3 regions of the Trichormus variabilis 0441 genome follow, and region 2 is predicted to be linked to each of the others. Evidence: predicted binding sites of a transcription regulator. Region 2 holds the regulator's gene; each other region holds the start of a gene.
What was found. The regulator HrcA, encoded in region 2, represses chaperone genes, less so after heat shock. The targets are predictions, from matches to a motif close to TTAGCACTCNNGANTCNNGAGTGCTAA.
Positions count from the first base shown of each region.

Region 1 (3,288 bases), 2.5 Mb from region 2:
TTACCCAAGCTTTCCAGCTTGGTGTTTTCTAGCTTCAGACCAGCATCTTCGGTGATTAGTTGACCGCCGGTGAGGATAGCGATATCTTCTAGCATAGCCTTACGGCGATCGCCGAAGCCAGGAGCCTTCACAGCAGCTACGTTGAGTACACCGCGTAAACGGTTAACTACTAGGGTTGCTAGAGCTTCTTTTTCAATATCTTCAGCGATAATCACCAGAGGACGACCAGCACGAGCTACTTGCTCTAGAACTGGTACTAAATCTTGGACGAGAGCAATTTTCTTATCGGTCAACAACAAGAAAGGCTCATCGAAAATCGCTTCCATCCGCTCTGGGTCGGTAGCGAAGTAGGGGGAAATATAGCCTTTGTCAAAGCGCATCCCTTCGGTGATTTCCAATTCGGTAGTTACAGACTTACCTTCTTCTAGAGAGATAACGCCTTCCTTACCTACTTTGTCCATTGCTTCGGCAATCATCTGACCGACTTCATCGTCGTTACCAGCAGAGATTGACCCAACTTGAGCGATGGATTTAGAATCTTCTACAGGACGGGCGTGTTCTTTGATTCTGTCAACCAAGAAGCCGGTAGCTTTATCAATACCGCGCTTCAACAGAATTGCGTTAGCACCAGCCGCTACGTTCCGCAAACCTTCTTTCACAATGGCATGAGCCAAAACGGTTGCGGTGGTTGTACCGTCACCTGCTGCATCGTTGGTTTTGGAAGCTGCTTGGCGAATCAAAGCAACGCCAGTGTTTTCAATATGATCTTCTAATTCTATTTCTTTAGCGATGGTTACACCGTCATTAACGATTTGCGGCGCACCAAATTTTTTCTCTAATACTACGTTACGACCTTTGGGGCCAAGGGTAACAGCTACAGCCTCAGCCAGGATATCAATGCCTCGCTCTAGAGCGCGACGAGCGTTTTCGTTGTAGATAATGCGCTTTGCCATAGGTGTCTAAATCTCAGGAAGTTAAATCAAGTTTTGTGTCGTGAAATTTGATCATCAGTAAATAGGTATTGCGATTACCTATTACCTAATTACCCATTAGCCAACGACTGCTAGAATGTCTTTTTCAGACAGTAGGACGTATTCTTCGGTTCCCAGCTTGACATCGGTGCCAGCGTACTTGGAGTACAGCACTTTATCGCCAACTTTTACTTCCAATTCTTGACGGCTACCGTCGTCATTCCGTTTGCCTGCTCCAAGAGCAACTACTTCACCTACTTGGGGTTTTTCCTTAGCGGTGTCGGGCAAATACAAACCACCTGCGGTCTTTTCTTCAGAGGCGCTCACTTTTACGAAAACGCGATCGCCTAAAGGTTTAACGGTGGATACGCTTAGAGATACTGCTGCCATATTTAATTTCTCCAGAGTTAGCACTCTCAACTCCTGAGTGCTAATCTACCGAAGAATAGCCCCTAATGGCAATATTTACGTGTGTACGGGTTTCCGAACTAGAATAATTGGGGAGTGGGGAGTAGTGGTTTAGCAGGCTTTCCATTAAAAATTACAAATTAAGTAGCTAGCTTCTTGCTTTTGGTGAGTATTACGAATTACAACTAAGAAGTCATCATCTATACGTTCCTCGACAAGCCCGTAAGTACTAATACTCAATTATTCGTATTTTTCAGGTTCTTTTCTGTAAGTAATGAATATTTTTATATGGACAACTTTATTTGCAAACTGGGGAAATTGTTATAGAACAGTAATCAGGGAGACGCTCAATGAGTAACAATACAGTGATGTAGTGCAACAAAACTCAAGCTCATAGCTTGCTAGTTTGTTGTTCTAGATCGATAATAGTTGTCTAACCGGAAGTGTCTGGTATCGCCAAGCAAACCCGGAGGTTATTGAGCGGATCGTCCAAAAACACTTGGTAGGCATAATGGTGGCGCAAGAATCAGCATTTTTAACCCATCCTTTGCCAACAACTCCCTTACTTGCTTGTGAACATCTAAACAAAGGCTGAACATCAGAAGGGTATTGTAGAGCAGTAAGCCGATGAAAACGCGGGTTGTGTTGCAGCTAGGGTCATCTTAAGCCAATACTTACTTGTGAACTAGAAAGATTATTATTTAATCAGTGTATTTTCACCCGCCACTTTCAAAGGGATATATAATAGCGCATTATAATACTATTGCTCTGCGTATCCTTACTAGAATATTGCCAATGCACTGGTGTGTCATCGAAAGTGAAAACCACTTTTAAGACTCCAAGGAAGAAAGGGCAACTTAAGTGGGAAAAATGACAACATCTCAACAATCCACCATAAAGGATAACCATTCAAGACCTTGATGGATCGAAGCGCGACAAGTGCCACTGCTATGAAAGAGCCCAGCATGAAAGATCACAAACGACTTCTATTGATTGATGATGACCCTAACCTCATCTTGCTGGTGAAGGACTACTTGGAATTCAGAGGATATGAAGTCATCACGGCGGAAAACGGACGAGAAGCTCTGGAAATTCTCGAACATGATGTTCCAGATATGATCATCTGTGACGTGATGATGCCAGAAATGGACGGATATACCTTTGTTGAACAAGTCCGGCAAAACGAACGCACCAGTTGGATTCCTGTTTTGTTCCTATCAGCAAAAGGACAAAGTGCAGACCGAGTTAAAGGTCTCAACAAAGGTGCAGATGTTTATATGGTCAAGCCTTTTGAACCAGAAGAACTCGTAGCACAAGTAGAATCTTCACTGAAACAAACTATCCGTTGGAAGGAACACCAAGCCAAAGGCGGGGAAAACGGTTCTCGCATCCAGGTTCCCTTCGATGTGCAGTTAACCCCAACCGAATTGAAGGTAGTGCAGTTTGTAGCTAGAGGTCTAGCTAACCGGGAAATTGCTGAAGAATTAAATGTTAGTCAGCGCACCGTTGAAAGCCATGTGTCCAATATGTTGGGCAAAACCAATCTCCACAACCGCACCGAACTAGCACGGTGGGCGATTGAAAATCAAATGGCTTAAATAGCTATCAGCATTCAGCCGTCAGCTTTGAAAAATTAACTGACAGCTGACAGCTGATAGCTTAAATTATTTGTTTGGTAATGGGTAATGGCTCATAGGTAATTGTTTTAGCGGATGTTAAGATTTTCCACAAGGATATGAGAAGAATCCCTCATTCCCTATTTTAAGAATAATCAAACCACTACAAAATTGCTGACACTCAGTGAAGGTACACCATATAGTTGGGCAATTTGTACCTGATGGAATCCGCTACCGTTACCATCTTGGTCAAAGTAAAGCGCTCCATTACTTGTGTCGTAAATAAATCGTTG
Region 1 covers NZ_CP047242.1:5,833,488-5,836,775, forward strand. The annotation lists gene groL (chaperonin GroEL) at 1-953, opposite strand, end outside; gene groES (co-chaperone GroES) at 1,050-1,361, opposite strand; gene GSQ19_RS24055 (response regulator transcription factor) at 2,300-2,977, shown strand; gene GSQ19_RS24060 (calcium-binding protein) at 3,151-3,288, opposite strand, start outside.
Region 1: a site for HrcA is predicted at 1,379-1,405, ahead of groES (co-chaperone GroES). Genes of this name have one in related genera too.

Region 2 (3,288 bases):
TAATAAAACCAGAAAATGAGCGTTGTGTGTTCATTAGTTATTTTGTCAGTTGTTAGAGACGCGATTAATCGCGTCTGTACAGTTGTCAGTTGCCAATAGTTTTCTCTTTCCCCCCTGCTTCCCCGAAGTTCGCCCGGAGGGAAACCCTCCTTGCGACTTCTCTTCCTGCTTCCCCTGCTCCCTACTCCCCACTCTTCCCCTTTTCTGTCAACATAAATAATATAGGATTGTTTACTAAAACCTCATGACTGGGAATACTTCTGGGCAACCAATGACTCAAATTAGTGTAAATGAATTAGCTGTATATCTTGCTAATGAAGATGCAAATATTCAGTTAATAGATGTACGGGAACCGCAAGAGTTAGCGATCGCCCAAATTCATGGCTTTGTCAACTTACCTCTGAGTGAATATGCTCAGTGGTCAGAAAAAGTCCCAACTATGTTTAATCCAGAAGCAGAAACCCTTGTATTATGTCACCACGGTGTCCGTTCTGCTCAGATGTGTCAGTGGTTAGTATCTCAGGGATTCACCAATGTCAAAAATATTGCTGGTGGTATTGCTGCCTACTCTCTTCTAGTTGACTCCTCAATTCCCCAGTATTAGCGGCTTATTAGCTCATTAAATTATCTCAAGCTGGAATACTAAACTCCAGCTTATTTGTGCTATTGTTGACAAAATTCTCGGAGTTTGAGATTGCAGAAATGAAGCTCAATCTAGTTAGGTGCAACCTACACTTAGCTAGCATCATCAGTATATATATCAACCATAAAAATACGTATCTTACAATACAATTTTTCTAGGTTGTATATGCAAAAATACTGAGAAAATTAAATAATATTACATCAATTTTTTTGTTTCATCAGCCAACCCAAAAAATGGCAAACACAGAAGTTTAATAATAGTTATTACAATAGAAATATATATTTTGCGTTGCTAATTAACTATTATTAATTTTTGCTTTAAAATTTCACAATTTTTCAAAATCTACTTAGCATTTGCCTTCCGTCAAACATATCCCTATGCAAGTCCAGTTGACTAATCGACAACAGCATATACTTTGGGCAACGGTACGTCATTACATAGCTACAGCAGAGCCTGTTGGTTCAAAAGCTTTGGTCGAAGAATACGACTTGGGCGTTAGTTCTGCCACAATTCGCAATGTAATGGGCGTACTAGAGAAATCTGGGTTATTGTACCAACCGCATACATCTGCTGGACGAGTACCTTCTGACTCAGGTTATCGCATTTATGTTGACCAGTTAATTACCCCCTCTCTACGAGACACCACACGAACAGAAGTGTTAGCAAAAGAGGTAGAATCAGCCCTACAACAGCATTTGCAATGGGAAGACTGGAGTCTGGAGATACTGTTGCAAGGAGCCGCCCAAATTTTAGCTAGCTTGAGTGGGTGTATTAGCTTGATTACGATGCCTCAAACCAACACAGCATCAGTCAGACATTTGCAATTAGTGCAGATAGAAACGGGACGAATCATGCTGATTTTGGTGACGGATAGTTATGAAACCCACTCGAAGCTGATGGATTTACCCCCAGCCAGGAGCGAAACAAAACCCGACCCAGAAGTAATTGACAGGGAATTGCAGATTGTTTCTAACTTCCTAAATAGTCACTTACGGGGGCGGAGTCTGTTAGAAATCAGCACCCTAGATTGGAGTCAATTAGATCGGGAATTTCAAAGTTATGGAGAGTTTCTGAAAAATTCTGTAGCAGAACTAGCCCACCGCAGTGCTGCGCCGGCTGCAACTCAAATTATGGTACGGGGTTTGGCAGAAGTGTTACGTCAACCAGAATTCTCCCAGCTTCAGCAAGTGAAAACGATTATACAACTATTGGAAGAAGAACAAGAACAACTGTGGCGACTAATATTTGAGGAACCAGAGTTAGAAGATACGCACAAATCCAAGGTAACAGTGCGTATCGGCGCAGAAAACCCCCTAGAACCGATACGCACCTGCTCCTTAATTTCTTCTACCTATCGCCGGGGAGGAGTCCCGTTGGGTAGTGTGGGAGTTTTGGGGCCGACACGCCTAGATTACGAAAGTGCGATCGCAGTTGTAGCGGCGGCGGCGGATTACCTCTCAGAAGCCTTCAGTTAAATTTAGACAAAATCATGGTCAGAAAAATTGCCTTTGGGGTGCTGTGGTTAGGGTTTACATTTTATGCTTTTGTCCTTGCTCCTCCCGATCAACCCGATACATTCGAGCTAATCAAAAACTTGTCTATCGGTCAATGGCAAGGTATAAATCCCCTAATCATCGCCTTATTCAGCCTCATGGGTATCTGGCCTATGATTTACAGCGCCATCATGTTTATTGATGGTAGAGGGCAAAAAATCCCAGCTTGGTTATTCACTACCGCTTCATTTGGTGTAGGTATTTTTGCACTGTTACCTTATCTAACTTTGCGAGAACCCAATCCCCATTTTCCAGGGACAAAGAACACCTTAATTAAACTATTAGATTCTCGTGTGACTGGTGTGATTCTCACCATAGTCGCCGGTATTTTAGTCGCCTATGGTCTACAGCAAGGAGATTGGAGCAACTTTGTTCACGAATGGAAAACTAACCGCTTTATCCATATCATGAGCCTAGATTTTTGCCTACTTTCGTTATTATTTCCTGCCTTGTTAAGGGATGATATGGCGCGGCGCGGTTGGCAAAAACCGCAGTTATTTTGGTTATTTGCTTTGATTCCTCTATTTGGCCCGTTGCTTTATTTGTGCTTGCGTCCACCACTACCAGAAGCAAGTGTAGCTGTAATATCTAGTCAGCCGCAAAAGGTAGCAAGTTAGGCGATTTAATCATGACTAGTATCAATAAGACTCAGAAAAAAGGCAAGTCGCTACCACCTAAATTGATTATTGGGTTGGGTAAGTTTGTGTGGACAACCCTTTGGCAGATCATGATGTCAAAACTTGCCCCCCGTAATCAATCAGGAGAATATATTCGTCCTGCTAGCCAGTTTAGGAATTCTGTCAAAACTGGGGGAGATAGCCCCTACCAACCAGCCGCAGGACGTTACACTCTCTATGTTGGTTTGGGTTGTCCTTGGGCGCACCGCACGCTAGTTGTTCGGGCGTTGAAAGGACTAGAGGATGCAATTTCGGTATCTATTGTTGTTCCCTCTCCCGATTCAGGTGGCTGGGTGTTCAACACTCCAGAGGAAGGTTGTCAGACTTTAGCTGAATTATATGCCTTAGCGGAACCTGGCTATAGTGGACGCTCTACTGTGCCAGTATTGTGGGATAAAGAAACAAAAACTATTGT
Region 2 covers NZ_CP047242.1:3,367,227-3,370,514, reverse strand. The annotation lists gene GSQ19_RS13615 (DUF3352 domain-containing protein) at 1-34, opposite strand, end outside; gene GSQ19_RS13610 (rhodanese-like domain-containing protein) at 245-604, shown strand; gene hrcA (heat-inducible transcriptional repressor HrcA) at 1,021-2,118, shown strand; gene GSQ19_RS13600 (hypothetical protein) at 2,133-2,813, shown strand; gene GSQ19_RS13595 (glutathione S-transferase family protein) at 2,825-3,288, shown strand, end outside.

Region 3 (3,288 bases), 2.6 Mb from region 2:
TTTACGAAAACAGTTGCTAAAGAATTAGCTTCTCGCGGCATTACCGTTAACGCTGTCGCTCCTGGTTTCATCGCTACAGACATGACCAGCAACCTCAAATCTGAGGGTATTTTGCAATACATCCCTCTAGGTCGTTATGGTCAACCAGAGGAAATTGCTGGTATGGTACGCTTCCTAGCCGCCGATCCCGCCGCCGCTTATATCACTGGACAAGTCTTTAATGTCGATGGCGGGATGGTAATGGCTTAATGAGTGCAGACTGATGTTAGTAGTAGCGGGGAGTTCAGCCCGTGCTGACTGCTAAGTAAAATATTCTGCCCCCTGCTCCCTGCTCCCTGCTCCCAACCATCAGGACTGCTGACGGATTCTTTGCCAGACTGTAAAGCCAAGCAGCAGAATAATGCTAATGGCGGTGGTAACTATGACCATGATGCTCATCCCTTGGACTCTCATGGCTAGTAAGTTGCACACCAAAGTGATTGACCACAAGGTAAATGCCGCATGACGTTGGGACAACCCCCAAGCCAGTAAACGGTGGTGTAGGTGGTCTTTGCCGGGGGTACTCAAGGGGTTTTTACCTGCTAGCAGCCGTCTGATAAACACTTGGGTTGTATCCAGTACTGGCAACAGCAAAAACAAAACGGTAGGGCCAAGAGCAAATATAGTATTCCTTTGCAGGCTACCTAAAATACTAGTTGCAGCCAGGACATAACCAAAAAAGTATGCTCCAGCATCACCCATGATGATTTTTGAGGGATGGAAGTTATGACGCAGAAAGCCTAATGCCCCACCACCTAAGGCAGCCAAAACTAAGGTAGCCGCAGCCTTATTAGGGAATTGGGCAGATACGCCTAACAAACTCATGGCAGTGATAAAACTAATGCCCCCTGCCAATCCATCCATCCCATCCATCAAGTTGACGGCATTGGTAATACCCACAACCCACAGCACAGTCAGCAACATTGAGAGAACGGAGTCGATGGGTGTGCCGAAATCCACATCAACGACAATGCCATTAGCAACTAGTAATAAAGCTGTGATAATTTGCGTCCACAACCGTACAGAGGGGGGTAATCCGAACTGATCGTCAATAAAGCCGATCAAGACTAGGATCGAACCCCCTAGTAAAATAGTCAATACTTGAGCTAAAACGTTTTGTAGCTCAATGGGTCGCAAGAGGCTAGCTAACACCAATGCGGCAATTACTCCCGCGTAAATGGCTAAACCCCCTGCATTCGGCAACGGTTCTCGATTGAGTCGTCGGGCGTTTGGTTGGTCAGCCCAACCTACCCGCAAGGCAAATTTACGTACCGTGGGAATCAAACGCCACGTTACCAACCAAGCCAACATAAACGTGAATACTACTGCCAACCAGCCGGAACCGCTAGGGTCAGCAATGCCTATAGACCTAAGGGAGTTGTAGATATTCATCTCCCAATTCAACCATTACTGCCAGTATCCTACATGAGCATCAAGTGTATATTAATCAATTTTTTTTACTTCCACACATGATTTAAAGTTTTTCAGGTTCTTAGCACTCTGAGCCTGTGAGTGCTAAATTGTCTAATGGAAGCGCTAGAGAAAGGAAACATGGCAAAAATTATTTCGTTTGATGAAGAATCACGGCGTGCTTTAGAGCGGGGTGTCAATGCCCTGGCTGATGCTGTAAAAATTACCTTGGGTCCCAAGGGTCGCAACGTGCTTTTAGAAAAAAAATATGGCACACCCCAAATTGTGAACGATGGTATTACCGTTGCTAAAGAAATTGAATTAGAAGATCCTTTAGAAAATACTGGTGCCAGATTAATTCAAGAGGTAGCAGCTAAAACCAAGGATGTAGCTGGTGATGGCACAACTACGGCTACCGTTTTAGTGCAAGCCCTAATTAAAGAAGGTTTGAAGAACGTCGCGGCTGGTAGCAATCCAGTAAGCTTAAAGCGGGGTATCGATAAAACTACTGAGGCGCTAGTAGCGGAAATTGCTAAAGTCGCCAAGCCTGTAGAAGGTAGTGCGATCGCTCAAGTTGCCACTGTTTCAGCTGGTAACGATGAAGAAGTTGGTGCCATGATTGCTCAAGCAGTGGAAAAAGTCACCAAAGATGGTGTAATCACTGTGGAAGAATCTAAATCCCTGACAACTGAACTAGACGTAGTGGAAGGGATGCAGATTGACAGAGGTTATATTTCCCCCTACTTCATCACCAACAACGAGCGCCAAACGGTGGAGTTAGAAAATGTGCGGATTTTGATTACTGACAAAAAAATCAGCAGTATTCAAGAATTAGTCCCCGTTTTAGAAAAAGTAGCTCGTTTGGGTCAACCCCTACTGATCATTGCTGAAGATGTAGAAGGAGATGCCCTGGCTACTCTAGTTGTGAACAAAGCACGGGGTGTACTTTCTGTAGCGGCAATTAAAGCCCCAGGATTTGGCGAACGCCGCAAAGCATTGTTGCAAGACATCGCCATCCTCACAGACGGTCAACTAATTTCGGAAGAAATTGGCTTAAGCTTAGATACCGCTTCTCTAGAAGCTTTGGGTACGGCGCAGAAAATCACAATTGAAAAAGACAACACCACAATTGTTGCTGGTAACACCACCAAGCCAGAAATTCAAAAGCGGATTGCACAAATTCGCAGACAACTGGAAGAGACTGATTCTGAGTACGATAGCGAGAAATTACAAGAACGTATTGCCAAGTTAGCTGGTGGTATTGCAGTGATCAAAGTCGGTGCAGCAACTGAAACCGAACTCAAAGACCGCAAGCTCAGAATTGAAGACGCACTCAACGCCACCAAAGCGGCTGTTGCGGAAGGTATCGTTCCTGGTGGTGGCAAAACTCTGATTTACTTGGCGAGTAAGGTAGACGAGATTAAGAAAAACTTTGACGAAGAAGAAAAAATCGGCGCTGACATCGTTAAACGAGCTTTAGAAGCTCCTTTACGGCAGATTGCAGATAACGCTGGTGTAGAAGGTTCTGTCATCGTCTCCAGAGTCAAAGACAGCGATTTCAACACCGGTTACAACGCTGCTACCGGAGAATTTGAAGACCTGATTGCGGCTGGTATTATCGACCCCGCAAAAGTTGTCCGTTCAGCATTGCAAAACGCCGCTTCCATTGCCGGTCTAGTTTTAACCACCGAAGCGATCGTTGTGGAAAAACCAGAGAAAAAAGCTGCTGCTCCTGCTGATGCCGGTATGGGCGGCATGGGTGGCATGGGCGGTATGGGCGGTATGGGTGGCATGGGTGGCATGGGCGGTATGGGTATGTTCTAATCCTCCCTGAACCTA
Region 3 covers NZ_CP047242.1:5,997,902-6,001,189, forward strand. The annotation lists gene fabG (3-oxoacyl-[acyl-carrier-protein] reductase) at 1-249, shown strand, start outside; gene GSQ19_RS24750 (MraY family glycosyltransferase) at 349-1,431, opposite strand; gene groL (chaperonin GroEL) at 1,591-3,273, shown strand.
Region 3: a site for HrcA is predicted at 1,532-1,558, ahead of groL (chaperonin GroEL). Genes of this name have one in related genera too.